3 regions of the Priestia sp. VA7 genome follow, and region 3 is predicted to be linked to each of the others. Evidence: riboswitches for the same ligand, from Rfam matches in the RefSeq annotation. Region 3 holds a riboswitch; each other region holds the start of a gene.

Evidence for each region. Region 3 has a riboswitch for cobalamin ahead of metE (5-methyltetrahydropteroyltriglutamate--homocysteine S-methyltransferase). Riboswitches for the same ligand answer to the same signal wherever they lie in the genome.
Region 1: linked by a shared signal. The riboswitch ahead of AC0C45_RS29195 (HoxN/HupN/NixA family nickel/cobalt transporter) and the one ahead of metE (5-methyltetrahydropteroyltriglutamate--homocysteine S-methyltransferase) in region 3 are both predicted to bind cobalamin.
Region 2: linked by a shared signal. The riboswitch ahead of AC0C45_RS24345 (HoxN/HupN/NixA family nickel/cobalt transporter) and the one ahead of metE (5-methyltetrahydropteroyltriglutamate--homocysteine S-methyltransferase) in region 3 are both predicted to bind cobalamin.

Annotation. Positions count from the first base shown of each region.
Region 1 is NZ_JBVQPN010000019.1:5,437-11,965, reverse strand. It holds gene nikA (nickel ABC transporter substrate-binding protein) at 1-1,494, opposite strand, end outside; partial or broken gene AC0C45_RS29195 (HoxN/HupN/NixA family nickel/cobalt transporter) at 1,567-1,695, opposite strand; cobalamin riboswitch at 1,862-2,050, opposite strand; gene AC0C45_RS29190 (aspartyl-phosphate phosphatase Spo0E family protein) at 2,476-2,613, shown strand; gene AC0C45_RS29185 (HTH domain-containing protein) at 3,278-3,790, shown strand; one part of gene AC0C45_RS29180 (IS3 family transposase) at 3,995-4,265, shown strand; one part of gene AC0C45_RS29180 (IS3 family transposase) at 4,265-5,151, shown strand.
Region 2 is NZ_JBVQPN010000006.1:87,344-93,872, forward strand. It holds gene AC0C45_RS24335 (undecaprenyl-diphosphatase) at 1-398, shown strand, start outside; gene AC0C45_RS24340 (organic hydroperoxide resistance protein) at 551-970, shown strand; cobalamin riboswitch at 1,076-1,258, shown strand; gene AC0C45_RS24345 (HoxN/HupN/NixA family nickel/cobalt transporter) at 1,393-2,190, shown strand; gene AC0C45_RS24350 (M20 family metallopeptidase) at 2,420-3,583, shown strand; gene AC0C45_RS24355 (DoxX family protein) at 3,653-4,075, opposite strand; gene AC0C45_RS24360 (type 1 glutamine amidotransferase domain-containing protein) at 4,381-4,905, shown strand; gene AC0C45_RS24365 (hypothetical protein) at 4,866-5,192, opposite strand; gene AC0C45_RS24370 (DinB family protein) at 5,539-6,027, shown strand; gene AC0C45_RS24375 (lipase family protein) at 6,053-6,529, opposite strand, start outside.
Region 3 is NZ_JBVQPN010000003.1:46,795-53,323, forward strand. It holds gene AC0C45_RS12630 (L-ribulose-5-phosphate 4-epimerase) at 1-339, shown strand, start outside; gene araA (L-arabinose isomerase) at 369-1,793, shown strand; gene AC0C45_RS12640 (sugar porter family MFS transporter) at 1,945-3,324, shown strand; gene AC0C45_RS12645 (hypothetical protein) at 3,848-4,099, shown strand; SAM riboswitch class I at 4,180-4,290, shown strand; cobalamin riboswitch at 4,370-4,558, shown strand; gene metE (5-methyltetrahydropteroyltriglutamate--homocysteine S-methyltransferase) at 4,709-6,529, shown strand, end outside.

The sequences.
Region 1 (6,529 bases), on a different contig from region 3:
AATCGGATAGAATAACGCCTTATCATGCATAGTTGTTAAAACCTCTTTATATAATTGCGAACGTTTTTTTTCGTCTGTACTAACAAGTACTTGCTGGATTTTTTTATCTAAATCTTTTGCCTCTGCTAATCCTAGTTTTGCTTCATAAACTCCACTTGCGTTTGGAGTTGCTGATTCATTGATAAAATTATGTGGATCAGTTGGTGGGCCGTTTGTTCGCCAAAAGTTAATGTCGGTTTCATCATTCATTAACTGATGTAAACCCACCATTACATCTGTTCCTTTAATATTTAATTTGATGCCCACTTTTGCTAGTTCACCTTGGATCATTTCAGCCATTGGCTTTTGAATGGCATCTGTAGCAATATAGGTTAAATCTAATTCTAGTTTCTGCCCATCTTTTGTACGAATAGTTTGCCCATTCTCTAATTTCCAACCAGCTTCATTTAATAGAGATTTGGCTTTTTCGGGATTGAATTTTAATGCTTTTAAATCAATATCAGCGTAGGGGATGGCATCCCAAAACAAAGTATCTGCTACTTTTTCTGTACCATGTGTCACGGTACTTACTAATGATTGCTTATTAATTGCATAATGAATGGCTTGGCGTACCTTCAACTGCTTTAATGGTCCTGATTGAGTATTAAATAGTAATGCTTTTGTGGACAACGGTTCTGAAATAGCTGTCTCGTAATTACCACTATCTTTTAAATACGTGTAATTATCTAAACTAACAATGCCTCGACCATAGATTAAATCTAACTCTTGATTTTCAAACGCTAGAGCAATTGATTCTGAATCAGGAATAATTTTTATTTTTACTTCATCAACCTTTGGTTTTTCACCCCAATAGTTATTGTTGCGTTTGAAAATAGCATATTTATCTTTTTTGTACTCTTTTAGAACCCATGGGCCTGTTCCAACAGCTGTCTTAATGCCTTTTGAGGTTGCATCATTCTCAGGGAATCCTGCATCCCCTAGGAATCGAAATGGCCTAACAAATGCTAGTTCATTCAGAACAGGATAATATGGTTCATCTAGCTTTAAAGCAACTGTATAATCATCTACTTTTTTGACATATTCAATATGTTTAACCATTCCCATCCATGAATGGGCTTCTCGATTTTCTAGAATGGCATTAAAGTTACGAATGACATTGTCTGCATTAAAGGTGGAGCCATCAGAGTACTTTACACCCTCACGTAAGTAGAAAGTATACGTCGTTTGATCATCTGAAACCTTCCATTTTTCAGCGAGTTTAGGTGAAATGGTACCGTCATCATTATATTCAACCAGTGACTCATAAACCATTGCTTGAGCAGTCATCTGGTTAGGCAAATAGGTATGTGGATTTAGTGGGCCTATATCAAGTGGCCATCCAATTGATATTGTCTTTTTTCCAGATTGATCAGTACCTGTTTTTGTATCTTCTGAGCAGGCTGTCAATAAAGAAACTATGAGACAAACAAGTAACATGCATGATTTTTTTAGCATTATTGTACTCCTAAAATTTTCTTTTTTATTGCGATGGATTTAAAGATATATGACTCTTCTATAGGAATTACCCTATTGTACGGAATTACATGTACCAACCCATCGTGAGAAAGATCTTCTCATACGCCAATTATCTCTTGTCTGGTTATCGATAAATGCTAGGTGATCAGCATCTAACCCATGCCTCAATCCTAAAACAAAGACAAGTAATAAATTGAAAAATTCCCCACGTTAATTCCTCCTTTAAAGTGTATAAATAAAAAATCCCCCAACCTTGTTCGAATTGGGGGATATGTATAAAAGTAAACAGCATAAATGTAAGCCATAAATATTGCATACCTAATACACCAATCCCTTTCCTAGAAGAGTTAAGTGTACAGTTTAGGTAGGTATCCTGGCTCTAGATCATCATTATTTACCGCCTTCCCAAAAAAAGAAATTGAGTGACATAAGGTAAGAAACTCCCTAATTACAGTGGCTGGACCGCCCGAGATTTTCACTCGGTTCCCTGTTACCTCTTATCTAACATAAGAGCTCCTAATCTGTTGATATTTTTATTGAATTGTATGTTGATAAAGCTCTGAATAATTTTCAGAGCTTTTCGAAATAACAAAACATTGCTTGGATATTATAACACATATATCTAAGACATAAAGGATCTATATTAAAATTATAACAGCCGTTAATCAGACTTTAATGTTTTGAATTAGAATCAACTTTATCGTTCGTAAGATTATACTTTTATGAACTCCACTATTTTCAATTAGTTCATGAAACAATATATGTTTTAAGTATAAAAACTTAGCTATTTAAACCCTAAAACCCTCATTCTATGCTCTTAATCGACTATTACAGCAACAATTATTGTTATATGGTAAAAATCCAGTTAATGTTAAATGAAGACTTAACAACTTAGAGGGATAGGTGACTACATAATTGCAAAGGTATAGATATAACAGTACTTTAAGAAAGACTTTACTTGTGGATATAGAGGCAGCGAGAGAACGTATGATTAGGGTAGGAGTAGAAGAAGGCTTTACTAGCTATAATACAATTATAATCAGTCAATTAGTTGATCAATTATTGAATGAATTAGAAAAGATTACTTCAACTGATTAGTTTTTGTTCTTAATATAAAAAGAGGAAAAGCAACCTCATTCTCTAATGGCATTCGAGTGAAGTTGCTTTTCAAGGTAACTCTATAACTGTAGATAGATACTAACATATTTTTTACACATATGCTGTATTTTTCCTTAGGATCATATATATAAAACATGCGCTTTTTATACATTTTTTCTCGTTCGTCTCCTACTAAAGCGTTGGTATGTCAAGATGTATAAAAAGCTGCATAAAGTAGAAACAAGGACCTCATCAGAACCCTTTTCCCAATAGGGGTTCTCTTTTTGCGTGTGTTCCGGAAGAGGTATTATGTTAACTACATTTGTGTATGGTATACAGTCTAAAAACAGAAAACCACTGGTCCTCATCAGTGGTTTTTCTGTTGCATAATTAAATTTTGCTAATCGATGCTCGGTTACATCTTGAGTAGTTTGCTCAAATGTTTCAATAACTATGCAAGCTAAATATGTTCTGTATCTCTGATAATGAACAGAGCGCCCATTTATACATCACACAAAAGATGGTTTATAAATAAGTAAAACGTTCTCTTTCAGAGATTATTCTACGAAGAAAGATTATTGTTTTTTAAAGAAGTTATAACAGGAATTATCACGTTGCATTTGAATACTAGTTATATAATTTCAAGAAGAAAATGGGGACTAGTATGATGTTGGTAAAAGAGATACTAAATAAAATTATGGTGAAAAAAATCACCGTTAAAGAATTAGCTGATACGTATGATGTTAGTACTCGTACAATCCAATTAAAAATTAAGAAATTAGGTTATGAATGGGAGAGTAAGCAAAATATTTATCATTATGTCGGGGAAGATCCAGAACCTTTAGATCTTGATTTTAGTACACTTATCTCTAAAACAAATAAAATGCCAGCAGCACAAAAGCAAACGAACAGTGAAATAGCAGCTAGTGTTAGCAATTCGAATGAAAGTGAAAGTACTAGCGCTAGTGTTTCAAAAGCTAGTACGACTACTAGTAAAGTAGACGCCACTGATCTTTTGCTGCAGCATCCCAAGAAACGTTCCAAAAGGGTTTATCGAGGTTTTTACTTTGACGATGATGTTTTGAGTATCATTGATCGTGTCCCAAAGTGTTATAAATCTAAATTGATAAATGTAGCTTTAAGAAAAGTGCTTAAGGAAAAGGGGTTATTAGATTAAATAAAAGCACTCACCTTTCATTTAGGCGAGTGCTTTTATTTTTTAGATAGTTCTTTAACTAATGTTGTATACGATATACAGCCTGAAAACAGAAAAAACTACTGCTTGGAGGGACTGACCCCATAAAGTGAGACAAATAAAAAAACACCTTTAAGTAAAAAACGGGTATGTAGTACCTAACAATAACTTGGAGGTGTTTTTTCTATGGGAAAAAGAGTGAGCTATCCAGTAGAAGTGAAATTAAAAGCAATTGAAATGAGATTGGCAGGAATACCAATCAAAGAAGTTATGGAAACTTTACAGATCCGCAACTATACACAGCTCAAAACATGGATGAGGTGGCATAGAAATGGAGAATCCTATCGCCTGGCACAGCCCGTTGGGCAAACATACACTCCTCGAAAAGGAGCTCATTCTCAAGATACTCCATCAAAGTTAGAAGCTGAAAATCGATATTTAAAGCAACAGATTGAAGTCTTAAAAAAGTACAAAGAGTTGGAAAGGGAGTGGTACCAGAAGTTGTATTGAACTTAGTAGAAGAATTAAAAGAGAAACTGCCTATCTCTCAAATCTGTCAGTGTCTGGATATTCCTCGATCCACTTATTATCGTTGGCAGAAAAATGAGCAAGGAGAAGAAACAAAGGGAAAGAAATGGATAGAACGAAAAGTTGGTGAGCAGTGCCGTAAACATAAATTTCGATATGGCTATCGAAAAATTACAGCGTTACTCAATCAAACCATGCATATCAACCATAAAGTAGTGCAGCGTGTTATGCAGAAATACGGTTGGCAATGCCGAGTGAAAAGGAAAAAACGGAAACAAACAGGACAACCTTATCAGGTTGCAGAAAACGTGTTAAACCGTAATTTCCGAGCAGAGCCCCCTCTTCAAAAGCTGGTTACCGATATTACTTACTTGCCTTTTGGACCTAAACAGTTGTATCTTTCAAGTATTCAAGATTTATTTAATGGTGAAATCATTGCGTATTCAGTGAGTGATTGTCAAAACGTAGAGTTTGTTTTAGATACATTGCGTCAACTCCCTCTTTTACCTGAGGGATGTACGTTGCATAGCGACCAAGGTTCGGTTTACACATCATATGCGTATCAACGAAAAGTCAAAGAAAGAGGCATCATCATGAGTATGTCCCGCAAAGGGACACCTGCAGATAATGCCTCCATTGAATCGTTTCATTCCAGCCTAAAGTCTGAAACGTTTTACCTCGACGAGTTAACATGTACTACGACTGCCATCGTAGAGCAAACTGTCGAAAGCTACATTACTTATTATAACCATATCCGTATTCAAACGAAACTAAACAACCAGTCACCGGTACAATACCGACAACTGGCTGTTTAAAAGGTGTTTTGATCCCTGTCTCGAAATCAGGGGTCAGTCCCTGGATTCAGTAGTTTTTTCTAACATAAAAGGTATTACGACAGGTTGATACCTTACGGCGTCTTGTGTAGTTTGCTCAAGTTATCAATAACTTATGTATCAAAAAGAAAAAATCACAAAAGTACATCATAGTAACTATAAATGTATGAGCCATACAGTCGAAAAAAGGAATTATTGGTTATATTTAAAATTCTTTTCTATACGTGCGGGGTCATATCTATAAGTGTTATTAAGATCAGTGTAGATAGAAAATATTAAGATACTGACCAAGATAACACCACCAATTAAGAAGAATATAACTTTAAACAAGTTTTTCATTTTGTTATTGTTCCCTTTTATTAGTTTGTACATCTATATAAATTTATATACCCTATCCATCTTAAGAAAAAGCTACTGAACAGGGGGTCAGTCCCCAGGGATCAGTAGCTTTTTCTTGCAAATAGAGTAGTCGATGATTACTTGTATGATGCCTCACGGCTTCTTAAATAGTTTGTTCAAGTTATAAAAATTTATGTATAGAAAAGAGAAAAATCAACTGAACATATTCAGTTGGTTTTTCTCTTAACTTGCTCATAGTACACAATGAAGGACTGAAAATGAACATCTCTCCGTCTTTTCAATAGTGTACTCAATTGGAAGATAAATCATTCATATCCATTCTATGAAACATTTTTAAATAAGTATCTTTTGATTTTTCAGGGTTCACATAGTCAAAAATCGTAAGATAAGCAAAGTGAGCTTAACTAATCTTACGATTTTTATGATCTATATTTGATAAACAGATTAGTTTTCTTTTTACAAAGTACATTATAAAAAAGAAAAATGAAAATATGATGAAAGTATAATAAGTTATATAGCTTTAAATGAAATATCCAGTCTGAAAAAGCGAAAAATCACTGTTTCCGTCAATGATTTTTCTCGTTGTCAATATGCGCTATACATTTAGTTGTTTGATAGGGGCTTTGTTAATTTGATTATTTGATGTGTACCGAAAATACGTGATATGGTGCGACAAGAAGTCGCTTTTATATAGTGTGGCTTACACCACTGGTTTAGACAGAAAAACTATCCCCGTCTAAAATTGCGGGTCTGGTCACGGGCTCGTGGGTTGCATGCGGAAATGCGGAAACAGAGAGTCAGTGCACGACTCGGAACACTGCTAGGGGAAGATGAGTATGGTGAACATTAGTGAAGGTTTGTAAGCTTCGTAAGTGTTAGCTCAGGATAGTGCACAGCTTTGCCTGGGTATTGGCAAGAGGAAAAGCAGATTTATAAAGCTGCTGTGACGCGTCCCGTATCTTGCCCGGAGTAAAGACCCCACCTAACCTCGTCGTATCTA
Region 2 (6,529 bases), on a different contig from region 3:
CTTGTGCCACAGGAGTCATTATCAATAAAGTGATTAGTTTATTTGCTTATCGAGATCGTCCGTTTATCTCTCACCACGTGAATCAGCTCATTGATCACGCCGCGAATTCTTCATTTCCAAGCGATCATGCTACATCTGCATTAGTTATCACTTTTACCATTTGGCTGCATTTCAAACGCTCAGGACGCATGTGGGTTGTAATAGGTGCACTTATTGCATTTTCACGCGTATGGGTTGGCGTTCACTATCCATTCGATGTGTTAACAGGAGCTATTTTAGGATGCGTGCTGGCGCTGTTTATTCATTATGTTATTTTTAATACGAAACTGATGAGGGCTATTACCAACTTGTCTATTTTTCGGAAATCTGCTTATGACGAACAGTCTCAATATTATTAAGAAAAAGTCGCAAATACGCGGCTTTTTTTATTGGGAAATTTTTAATGTATTTAATACTTGTTTTTTAAAATTAAATTGTGTACAATTAAATTACAGAAACGATAAATAAAAAACTTTTAATAAAATTAATGGAAAAGAGGAGCGGTTTATACATGAAAGCTTTATATGAAACAACAGTCGTTAACACAGGTGGAAGAACAGGAGAAGTTCACTCTTTAGATAACATCTTTAACTTAGATGTTGCAACACCTCCAGCGCTTGGTGGAGAAGCAACAACAGCAACAAACCCAGAACAGCTGTTTGCAGCTGGATACAGTGCTTGTTTCAACAGCGCGTTAGAATTTATGTTGAAAAAACATAACGTAGAAATCAAAAGAAGTGAAGTAAAAGCTACTGTTCAGCTGCTTCCCGATAAAGCTGATCAAGGAGTGAAAATTGGAGTAGCGCTTGAAGCTCATATCGAAGGTTTAGATTTAGAAACAGCGAAAAAATATGTAGACCTAGCTCACTCATACTGCCCGTATTCAAAAGCAATCAGCGGTAACGTAGACGTAACGGTAGAAGTAGTTTAATTGCTTTAAAAAGCCCTGCTAAGCATGTAAAGTTTAGCAGGGCTTTTCTATTTGAATTTTCTCTATTCATTTGTAAGCGGTACTAGTATAATGAAGAAGAAAATGAATTATTCGCACAGTTTAGGTGCTCTTACATAGCGTAAGAGGTAACAGGGAATCGAGTGCAAATCTCGAGCGGTCCAGCCACTGTAAGCAGGGAGTTTTCTATCTTATCGTCACTCAAAACGGGGAAGGCGGTAGAAAATGATGATCTCAAGCCAGGAGACCTACCTATTCTGTACACTTGACTCTTCTAGGAAAGAGGCGGTGTATCAAGGTACGCAGTGAGCAATTGCTGTTTATTTTCATATGCCGACACATCCTCAATTTCTATAGAATTGAGGCTTTTTTACGTTTTATTTTTAAAAAAAGGAGTGTAGGAAATGGAAGGTTTATCAGTTTTTTTACTTGTCTTTTTATTAGGAATCAGGCACGGATTGGATGCAGATCACTTAGCTTTTATTGATGGCCAGACTCGATATAATTGGCGAATGGGCAGCCGTTTTGCCCCGTGGGTCGGAACGCTGTTTTCACTAGGTCACGGAGGAATGGTGGCCGTCACGGCCGGGATGCTGGGCGTGGTGATGAAGAATTTTACGTTTCCATCGTATTTCGATCATTTTGCATCTTGGGTATCCATTATCTCTCTCTTTCTAATCGGGACATTAAACACATATCATTTGCTTCGAACCAAAAATAAAGAGGAAGAGTTTCAGCTGAGCGGGTTAAAAGGGAAGTTTATTCCGAAAATCGCAAAAGGAACAACGAATCCTTTTTTAATTATTCTTGTAGGAGCATTGTTCGCTTTAGCAGCCGAAACGGTCAGTCAAACGGCCGTGTGGTCTCTAGCTGTAGGGAACGCAGGCAAGTATACGCCGCTTTTGTTGGGGCTAGTGTTTATGTTTGGTATGATGCTAACAGATACAATCGATTCATTGATTGTACATAAAATGGTGAATGAATCGAGTAAATTTGGACAATCTGCTTCTCGCTTGATGGGCTGGGTTATTGTTGTCCTCGCTTATGGTGTGTCGTTCTATTTAGCATTCACTTTCTTTAACCCATGGGCCGAAGTAAACTTTGAAATGGTTGGCGTTATTCTGTTTGTTTTTTTAGTGTCTATGTTTGTTTTTGTGAGTGTGAAGTCAAAAGGGAAAAATATTAAAATAAATGTCAATTAGTCAAACGAAAGCTTTAATCTGTTGAAGATTGAAGCTTTTTTGTATGAATTTGTTGAAGTTTATGGCTATTTTCGGTCGGTTATGAATAAGTTAAAGTATTATCTGTATTTAAAGGATGGAAAATTGTCTGAAAACCATTATAATTAAGGATAATTTAAGATCGTTATGTGAAACGTAGAACATAGTTATACGTACGATAAATAAAAGCATTTAATGCAAGCAGCAGGGGTTGTTTGGAGGAGGAATTGATTTGAGTCAGGTAATGGTAGAACAAAGTGTATTTAGTTATTTAAAAGAACACGAACAAGAGATGCTTGAAGATTTAGTCGGATTTGTGAAAAAAGAATCACCGTCCTACAGCAAAGAGTTAGTAGATCAGTGTGGAATGTATTTAACGCAGCTATTTCAAAAGCGTTTAGGGGTAGGGTACGAAATCATAGAAGAAAAAGAAGTAGGAAACCATTTGAAATTTACGATTGGAGAAGGAGAAAAGCAGCTTTTAATTATCGGTCACTTTGACACGGTATGGGAAAAGGGAAGGCTGAGTCTAAGAACAGAGGGAAACAAGCTGTACGGTCCGGGAATTTTAGACATGAAAGGCGGCATTGTCCAATCTATATGGGCGATTAAAGCGATTCAAGAGCTTGGCTTATCGCTCGATAAAAAAATTGTGTTTTTCTGCAATTCGGATGAAGAGATTGGGTCAATTTCTTCTAAAAAATACATTGAAGAAGAAGCACAAAGAAGTGAAGCAGTGCTAGTAGCGGAACCGGCGGTGGCGGGTTCAGGTGCGTTAAAAACGTCGCGCAAAGGAGCGGGGATTTTCACCGTAAAAGTATGGGGACGAGCAGCACACGCGGGTAATCACCACAAAGAAGGAATCAATGCGATTGAAGAGCTGGCGCGCCAAGTGATTTTTCTGCAGAGCTTAACTGATTATGAAAAAGGTACAACGGTAAACGTTGGGACGTTTACGGGAGGCAGCGGTACAAATGTAGTGCCGGAATATGCAGAAGCGCACGTGGATTTACGTGTTTCTACAGAAGAAGAAGCAAAACGCATGACGGATATTATTTTGAATTTAACACCCATTTTAAAAGGGATTAAGCTCGAAGTAACGGGAGGTATGAATCGTCCTCCGATGGTCAAGTCTAAACAAACGGAAGAGCTATTTGAATGCGCTCAGTCAATCGCGGCGAAACTGGGTATGAAATTGGAAGAAGCAGCTGTGGGCGGGGGAAGTGATGGCAATTTTACAGCGGCCATTGGCGTTCCCACGTTGGATGGATTAGGAGCATGCGGAAAAGGAATACATGCGGAATATGAACATATTCAAATTGATACGTTGTCCGAGCGTTCTTCTTTATTTGCGAATTTGCTGCTGCAAATATAAAAAAAGCCCGCCTCAAACGGCGGGGACTAATCTCAAAGCTTATATTGGGAGAGTATAAGCTTTCTTTTTTTATTTACTGCTTTCTTCTTGAAGAGAAAAGGCAGTTTCTTTCTTTTTGAATACCACTGCATCAAGAGCAAGGAACTGGCTTCCTGCAAGAAATAAGTGAGCAGACATGGCAATTAAGGCAATATCAAACTCAAACCCGCCAACAAATCCGCTTTTAAGCTTGGCTGTAAAAATGGCGCCAAGCATAACTGCCACAAATAAAGCAGATACGACTCTTGTTGCTAGGCCAAGAATAATAAGAATCCCACCTACGAGTTCAATGGTTGCAACAATATATGCCATGAAACCAGGGATTCCTAAGCTATCGAAGAACCCTACTGTATTTTCAATCCCGCCTTGCCATTTTTGAAAGCCGTGTACTAAAAATGTAAAACCTAATACTAAACGAATAATAAGTGAACCAATTTCGACGTTTTTATTCAATTTACTTCCTCCTTTAAGTGTATTTGAAAAACACTACATTATGTAGTGTAAAAGCCCGAAAAAAGAAATGTAGCAATTAAATCAGAAAGTCTTTCTTATTTGGATAATTTTACAACATTACAAACATCACACTACAAATTGTAGTGTGATGTTTGTCCTCAGTCAAGTGAAAATATAAAATTAGACCATTTGGCATACGAAAATTTTCTGAAGAGCACTTGAAAAATCCTTTAATTATGTACAATTTAGTCCCTTATTTTCAATCTTATTCTCCAACATGCTATACTGATGGCGGAGGTGTTACGATGCGTTTAGAAAATAAAAGAGTTATTGCGCTTGTTAGTGCAGACTTTGAAGATCTAGAACTATGGTATCCAGTGATGCGTCTTCGAGAAGAAGGAGCAGAAGTACATTTAGTTGGAGAAAAAGCAAACGAAACGTACATGGGGAAATACGGTGTTCCAGCCGTATCGGACTACGCGTTTAAAGATGTTGATCCAGCTGAATATGACGCTATTTTAGTACCTGGGGGCTGGGCGCCGGATAAACTGCGCCGCTATCCTGAAGTAATTGAAATGGTTCGTCATATGGATGAACAGCAAAAGCCAATCGGCCAAATCTGCCATGCAGGATGGGTATTAATTTCTGCAAAAATCTTAGATGGCCGAAACGTAACAAGTACGCCAGGAATCAAAGATGATATGGAAAATGCGGGAGCTATTTGGCATGATGAAGCAGTCGTAATCGACGGCCACATTATTTCAAGCCGCCGTCCGCCAGACCTTCCTCCTTATGCAAAAGCATTTGCTGATGTACTAGCAGAGCAATAAGAAAAAAGCCGAAACCACATTGGTTTTGGCTTTTTTATAAGATCCGCTAAAAAAAGAAATGATAAAGTAAATAAAAAAGTATCATTAAAAAAGCGAGCAGATGCATCTGCTCGCTTTTGTTCGTGTTTCTTATCAGTAACTTGCTTTTGCAAGTGTAAAAACAAAATGATTACTTTCTTTATAAAATCCATGATTACGGTTTTTGTATGTTTCGTTGTTGTTAGGGCACAATTAGCATTGATTGTGCTTGCATGGATTTCATCCATTGCCGCGGTTTGTTTTTCCACATGATCGATTAACCTAAACGACGCAAGCCCTACCTCTCTTGCATCCTTACGGCTCCGAAGCCGATCCAGTGTGAATAAGTTTTGTTCAAAGACATGTGTCGAATGCCAGTATTTTTACCTTGCATTGTACGATACATCCTTTCAAGTTACTTTCACTATGTCCAGCTCTTAAAGAAAAGCCAGAAATCTAAATATAACACTTCAGTTGATCTATGTCAAATAGAAAGTGTGATTTTTTCACGTGAAACAATTGCAGCTAAAACATGGTTAAATAAAGGGATATCTTTTTTATATGGAAGAGTTTTTTGATACGATAAGTTAGAGGAATCCTAGAGGAGGATGAAAAATGAATAAAAATGAACAGTTTCGAAATGATGTATTGAGAAGTGTAGAATCATTAACATATGAACAATTAAATCAACAGCCAGCATCTAATACATGGAGCGTTATGCAAGTATTAGAACATTTATATTTGATGGAGCGCATGATTGTTTCACGTGTAAAGGATCAGTTAGAAAACGGTGTGGATCAGCCGACTGAAGATAAGCCGTTTCATTTAGCGGTAGACCGTTCGCGAAAAGTAGATGCACCGGCTCAAGTTACGCCTTCTAATGAAAAGCAGACATTAGAAGAAATGAAGAGTAAGCTGGCAGAATCAAGAGCAGCTTTAATAGAGCTAGAAGAAACAGCAAGTGAAGACAAGCTAAAGCAAAAATCATTTCCACACCCTGTGTTTGGGTTAATGGATTTAAAGCAGTGGATTGATTTTATTGGCTATCATGAAAAGCGTCATCAAGAACAAATAGAAGAAATCAAAACAGCAATTGGTGCATAAAAAAACAGGCAGTCCGCCTGTTTTTTTATTTTTGGACCAAAATAGGATAGTCCGACATCATCCAAATACCAACACTATATGTTTGGGGATTATGATTCCCTACGGTAGAGCCTGTTTGAATCGTAAACGAGAGTTGCAGAGGATCTTGATCGTAATAAATAGTTTGCTTGGTGGAAGGGGAATAAAGGCGCTTCGGAGGGATTTTAGGAACCGTATCCGTCGTGTTAACAAAACAGCGGCTATTTGAAACAAGATTTGTGTATGTTTGAACGAATTGAGGATCACCTACTCGAGGAGCTCCGTAGTTATACATTGTAACTTCCGGAAAAGATGCGTTTGTGGCGACATCTAAGGCATGAAGAGCAGCGAGTGCACCACCTAGGCTATGCCCCGTTATATAAAGTGGCTTGGGGGTAAGGGACTGATACGTTTCAAAAATTTCATCGCGGCATGATTCGTAAACGGCTAAAAAACCTTCATGGACGAGACCGGCTTGTTGATT
Region 3 (6,529 bases):
TTTTATGGTTCCGTACCGTGCGCGCGCTTTTTGACCGAAAAAGAAGTGAATGACGGATATGAAGTGGAAACGGGCAAGGTGATCATTGAAACATTTGAAGAGCGCGACTTAGATGTGTTAGCGGTTCCTGGTATTTTACTTCAAGGGCACGGGCCGTTTACGTGGGGAAAAGATGCCAAATCAGCGGTGATGAACAGCGTCGTATTAGACGAAGTATCCAAAATGAACTTCTTTACACAAAAATTAAACGGGCTGGCTGAAGAGCTGCCGCAGCGCATATTAGACAAACATTATTTACGAAAACACGGAAAAAACGCGTATTACGGGCAAGGACAGTAAAAGACTTACATACAGAAAAGGGGATTATCATGTTAAAAACAGCTCAAAAAGAATTTTGGTTTATTGTTGGTTCACAGCATCTTTACGGAAAAGAAGCATTAGCAGAAGTAAAAGCACACGCGCAAACAATGACTGATGCTTTAAATGAAAGCGGTGTCTTGCCTTATCCGATTGTGCTGCAAGATTTAGCTGTGAGTGCTGATACGATTACAAACATGATGAAAGAAGTGAATTACCGAGATGAAGTTGCCGGTGTGATCACGTGGATGCATACGTTCTCGCCTGCAAAAATGTGGATTCGCGGCACCAAACTACTGCAAAAACCGCTGCTTCATTTGGCGACACAATTTAACGAAAGCATTCCTTGGGAAACGATTGATATGGATTTTATGAACTTGAATCAGTCCGCTCACGGTGATCGTGAATATGGCTTTATCAACGCGCGTTTGAACAAGCAAAATAAAATCGTAGTAGGCTACTGGGAGCGCCCCGAAGTACAGCAGCAAATTGCACAGTGGATGGACGTAGCCGCTGCTTATAACGAAAGCTTCAACATTAAAGTTGCGCGTTTCGGTGACAATATGCGCAATGTCGGCGTAACGGAAGGAGACAAAATTGAAGCACAAATTCAATTTGGCTGGACGGTTGACTACTTCGGAATCGGTGATCTTGTTCAATATGTCAATGCCGTTACGGAAGAAGAAATCAATGATTTATTTGCTGAATATGCCGACGCGTACGAATTTGTTTACGGCGGTTATTCTGCAGAAGACTGGGAGTCTAGCGTAAAAGTACAGGCAAGCTATGAAATTGCGATTAAACGTTTTCTAGATGAAGGCGGCTACAGCGCCTTTACCACTAACTTTGAAGATCTATACGGTATGAAACAGCTCCCTGGTCTAGCTGTACAGCGCTTGATGGCACAGGGCTACGGCTTTGCCGGTGAAGGAGACTGGAAAACAGCGGCGCTTGACCGCCTGCTTAAAGTAATGAGCCATAATCAGTCAACGGGCTTTATGGAAGACTATACGTATGAATTGGCTCCCGGACGTGAGTCTGTGCTTCAATCACACATGCTTGAAGTAGACCCGACGCTAGCGGTAAACAAACCAAAACTAATCGTTTCTCCGCTAGGTATCGGTAACCGCGAAGATCCGGCCCGCTTAGTGTTTGACGGTAAACAAGGAGAAGGTGTAGTGGTTTCCATGGCTGACTTCGGTACGCATTACAAGCTGTTAATTAACGAAGTATCGGCATTTGAGCCGGAAGTTCCTGCTCCAAATCTTCCGGTAGCGCGCGTGCTTTGGAACATTAAGCCGAACTTCCAAGACGGCGTTAAAGCGTGGATTGAAAACGGAGGAGGCCATCATACGGTTCTTTCATTAAATTTAACGACGGATCAAATCGTGAGCTATGCAAAGCTTGTTGATCTAGAGTACGTCATTATTAAGTAAGCATCACTACTTTCGAGGGAGCGCTGCTTCCTTGAAAGTGAAAATATAGCGCAACTTAGTAAAAGAACGCCGTTTTTAGAAATAAATGAAAGCGTTTTAAATTTGTGTGATAGGAAGCAAAACTAAGACAATACAAAGGGGATCTATAATCATGAGTAAAGTATCAAGTAAGTTTATCTTCTTCTTCGGCTCATTTGCCGGTATTTTATTCGGTTATGATATTGGGATTATTGCTGGTGCAGAAGGTCATATCCGTGAAGCGTTTCATTTAAGTCCGCTCTGGCTGGGAATTGTGGTTTCGTCGCTAATGGGAGGAGCAATTATCGGTTCCATTTTAAGCGGATTATTAGGCGATAAGTTTGGACGAAGAAAGTTAATTTTAATTTCGTCGATCATCTTTCTTTTAGGCTCCATCGGTTCAGCGATTGCACCAGAGGAAATTACGTTAACGATTGCGCGCGTCTTTTTAGGTACAGCAGTAGGAACGGCTTCTTCGTTAGTTCCTGCCTATATGTCAGAAATCGCACCTGCTAATATTCGCGGGAAGCTTTCAGGTTTAAATCAGCTAATGATTGTAATTGGATTATTATTAAGCTATATTGTAGCCTTTATTTTTGAGCCCGTTCCAAACAGCTGGCGATTAATGCTTGGCAGCGCCGGTATTTTTGCAATTGTATTATGCATCGGTATGATCAAGCTTCCAGAGTCGCCTCGCTACTTAATTAAAAATGGAATGCCAGATAAAGCGCGTGAAGTGCTGCGCACGCTTCGCCGGTCAACAGCTGAAGTGGAAGCTGAAGTGTCTGAAATTGAAAGCGTAGCTGTTCATGAACAATCAGGCATTAAGCAGCTGTTTCATAAAAAGTTTCGTTTAGCTTTAATTATCGGTGTCGGAATGGCAACTTTTCAACAGATTCAAGGCTCAAACTCAATTGTTTATTATGCAACAAGCATTGCTCGTCAAGTTGGTTTAGCCCCGCAGGTAGCTGCTGGCTTTACGGTTATTGTTGGGGTGATTTTTGTGGTGACAACACTTATCTTCCTGCAGTTTGTTGATAAATTCAACCGCCGTACCATTCTTACGATTGGCGGTGCGGGAATGGCTCTTTCATTTTTCACACCGGCTATTCTAGGAGCATTAGGCGTTAATGAAGTCGTCGTGAACTGGGTTACGTTAATTGCTCTTTGCTGCTTTATCCTTTGCTATGCGTTTTCTTGGGCGCCGCTTACGTGGATCATTGTAGGAGAAATTTTCCCGCTTTCTGTACGCGGAATCGGTGCTGGGATTTCATCTGCTTTTAACTGGACAGGATCGCTGGCAGTAGGGCTTGTGTTCCCAATTTTAGCTGATCAGTTTAGTTTGGGCGTTATTTTTTCAACGTTCGGAATCATTTGCATTCTCGGTTTATTCTTCATACGTTTTGTAGTTGTTGAAACAAAAGGACGTAGCCTAGAGCAAATTGAAACGGACATGGCAGCTCGTTCTGGAAGAAATTCTGTAAGTCCAGTTGAGCGTAATAAATATGTTTAATTGTCGTAAATGTTTTAAATGTAAGATGCTGAGATAAAAGTATTTTAGCTGAAGTGAAAAACGAACCACTAATCAAACACTTTGATTAGTGGTTCGTTTTTTTTGTTAGGGTAAACGTAGGTTTCATGTGTATAGATCTTTCTAGCAGGTGATTGGAGGACAAGACGAAGACTCCTGCGGGAAGCGAAGTCTTGTACGGAAATCAACTGCGGTGTCACAAGCGATTCAGCTCATGTATCCCATTTGCCTTTAGATTGAATTCATTTCGTTATGTCTCAACCTCTTTTGGGAAAATGTGCATAACTCTTAACGAAACCTTGTAGCAGAAGGTTCAGTCAAACGTTATAATAGATAATGAATGATGATATATTCTCTATATTTGTCATATATTTGTATTACATATGTAATTAAAGAAAAACATTCACTTGATATACTGTTTAATGACTTAACTTTATCTTAAAATTCACAGTGAACTGCCTGTTTATAGAGGCTTAGAATATACACAGCAAATGGAGGAGCAATCATGGCAAACGAAAAGATGCAAGAAGGACTTAATCGTTTTATCAAGGAAGATTTAAATGACCTTTTAGGTAGACTGTTCCCCTTAATGGACCGGGAGTGTGCCGAAGAAAAAAGAAAGCTTATTGAAACAGCAGTAGAGTACATTTATTCGTCAGGATATCACCAAGGAGCAAAAGACTTGATCGAAACACATCGAAAAGACGATTACAAATTGTTAAGACAAAAATTAGCGTCAGCACCTCCTGAAAACTAATTTTTTTGCAATTTCTTTTGACAACATAAATCTAAGGTGTTAAGATGACTCTACATTCAAAATATTATAAACAATTAAAACTCTTATTGAGAGAGGCGGAGGGACTGGCCCTGTGAAGCCCGGCAACCATTTAACATTCTTGTTAAAAAGGTGCTACATCCTGCAAAGCGTACAGCTTTGAAAAATAAGAGAGGATTTCATAGATACTATGCCTCTCTATTCATGATAGAGAGGCTTTTTATTTTATGTGAAGGTGTTTTGAATGAACAATTTTATAAAAATGCATCAGGTGCTGTGTAACGAATGTACGCAGCTTAAAAGGGAAGATCGGTGAAAAGCCGGCGCGGTCCCGCCACTGTAATGGGGAGCAACTTATTAACCACTGTTTCATGTTGAAATGGGAAGGGATAAGAAGCGATGAACCTAAGTCAGGAGACCTGCCTGTTGTATGCACTTAAGCTCTACGGGATATAGAGAGGAGTGAGGAATACGTGTTGAGAAAAACAGACTATCTCAACTTTAGTTAAGTATGCGTATCATCTCTCTTTTCATTTCGAAAAGAGAGATTTTTTAGTTTATCGATAAAAAAATATACAGGGAGTGGAAAAAATGAGCAGTGTAAAAAGTTCAAATGTAGGTTATCCAAGAATTGGTGAAAAACGAGAATGGAAAAAATCGCTTGAGCAGTTTTGGGCAGGAAAACTAGAGAAAGATATCTTTCTACAGGAAATTGAAGCTCTTCGTCTTGAGCATCTGAAAAAACAGCGTGACGCAGGAATTGAACTGATTCCAGTCGGCGATTTTAGCTTATACGATCACGTGTTAGATACAGCCGCTATGTTTGGTTTGGTGCCAAAGCGCTTTGAATATGACGGAGGACCGGTATCGCTTGAAACGTATTTTGACATCGCGCGAGGAACAAAAGGTGCGGTAGCTTCTACGATGACAAAATGGTTTAACACAAATTATCACTACATCGTACCCGAGCTTGAGGAATGTACGCCGGCACTTGTAGAAAATCGGCCGCTTCAATTTTACAAAGAAGCAAAAGAAAAGCTGAATATCAAAGGTAAACCCGTTATTTTAGGTCCAGTAACATTTGTGAAGCTGTCAAAAGGATATAAAGAAAGTGAGTTTGAAAAAGTAGTTGAACAATTTGTTCCGCTTTATGCAACTATTTTAGCGGAGCTGCAGGCAGAAGGCGTCGAGTGGGTGCAGATAGATGAGCCGGTTTTAGCTACAACGCTATCAAAAGAAGAAATCGCGCTGTACAAAGAAGTCTATCAAACTTTGAAGGAAGCGGCACCGAATGTAAAAGTCATTTTGCAAACGTATTTTGACAGCATTGATCACTATAAAGAAGTAGTTGCTCTTCCTGTTCATGGTATTGGCTTAGATTTTGTACATGACCGAGGCGAAAATCTCACGGCGCTTAATAAATATGGTTTTCCAACTGATAAAGTGCTGGCAGCAGGAGTGATTGACGGACGAAACATTTGGCGTGGAAATTTGGATGAACAACTTTTAACGATCAGTGAAATTGAAGAAGCCGTATCAAAAGACCGTTTGATTCTGCAGCCTTCATCAAGTCTGTTACATGTTCCTGTCACGGTGAAAAATGAAGAGACGATTGATCCAGTATTGAAAAATGCGCTCTCTTTTGCAGATGAAAAGCTACAGGAAATCACGCTGTTAACGAAAGCGGTACAGCAAGGAAAAGAAGCAATAGAAAAAGAAATAAGTGTAAGCAAACAAGCGATTCAAGCATTAAATGGATCATCTTTTCGAAATCATCAAGACGTGCAAAAAGAGCTGAAGCAGCTGCACAGTTATAAAGCAGAGCGCCAAGCGCCGTTTGACGTACGTCAACGCGTTCAACAAGAAGCGTTTCAGCTGCCGCTTCTTCCAACGACAACGATTGGAAGCTTTCCGCAAACAAAAGAAGTGCGAAAAGAGCGTCTAAAATGGCGTAAAGGAGAACTAACAGACGAAGCGTATGAAGCGTACATTAACGAGGAAATCAAAAAATGGATTGAAATTCAAGAAGATATCGGCTTAGATGTCCTTGTGCACGGAGAGTTTGAGCGTACGGACATGGTTGAGTACTTCGGTGAGAAATTAGGAGGCTTTCAGTTTACGAAGTTTGGCTGGGTGCAATCTTACGGTTCTCGCTGCGTGAAACCGCCGCTTATTTACGGAGATGTCTCGTACGAACAGGCGATGACGATAAAAGAAACGATCTACGCACAGTCTCTAACCGATAAGCCGGTTAAAGGAATGCTGACGGGTCCGATTACAATTTTAAACTGGTCGTTTGTGCGTGATGATATCCCGCGCTACGACGTGGCAAATCAGATTGCGCTTGCTCTTAGAAAAGAAGTAGAAGCACTTGAAAGTCGGGGCATTTCAATGATTCAAGTAGATGAACCG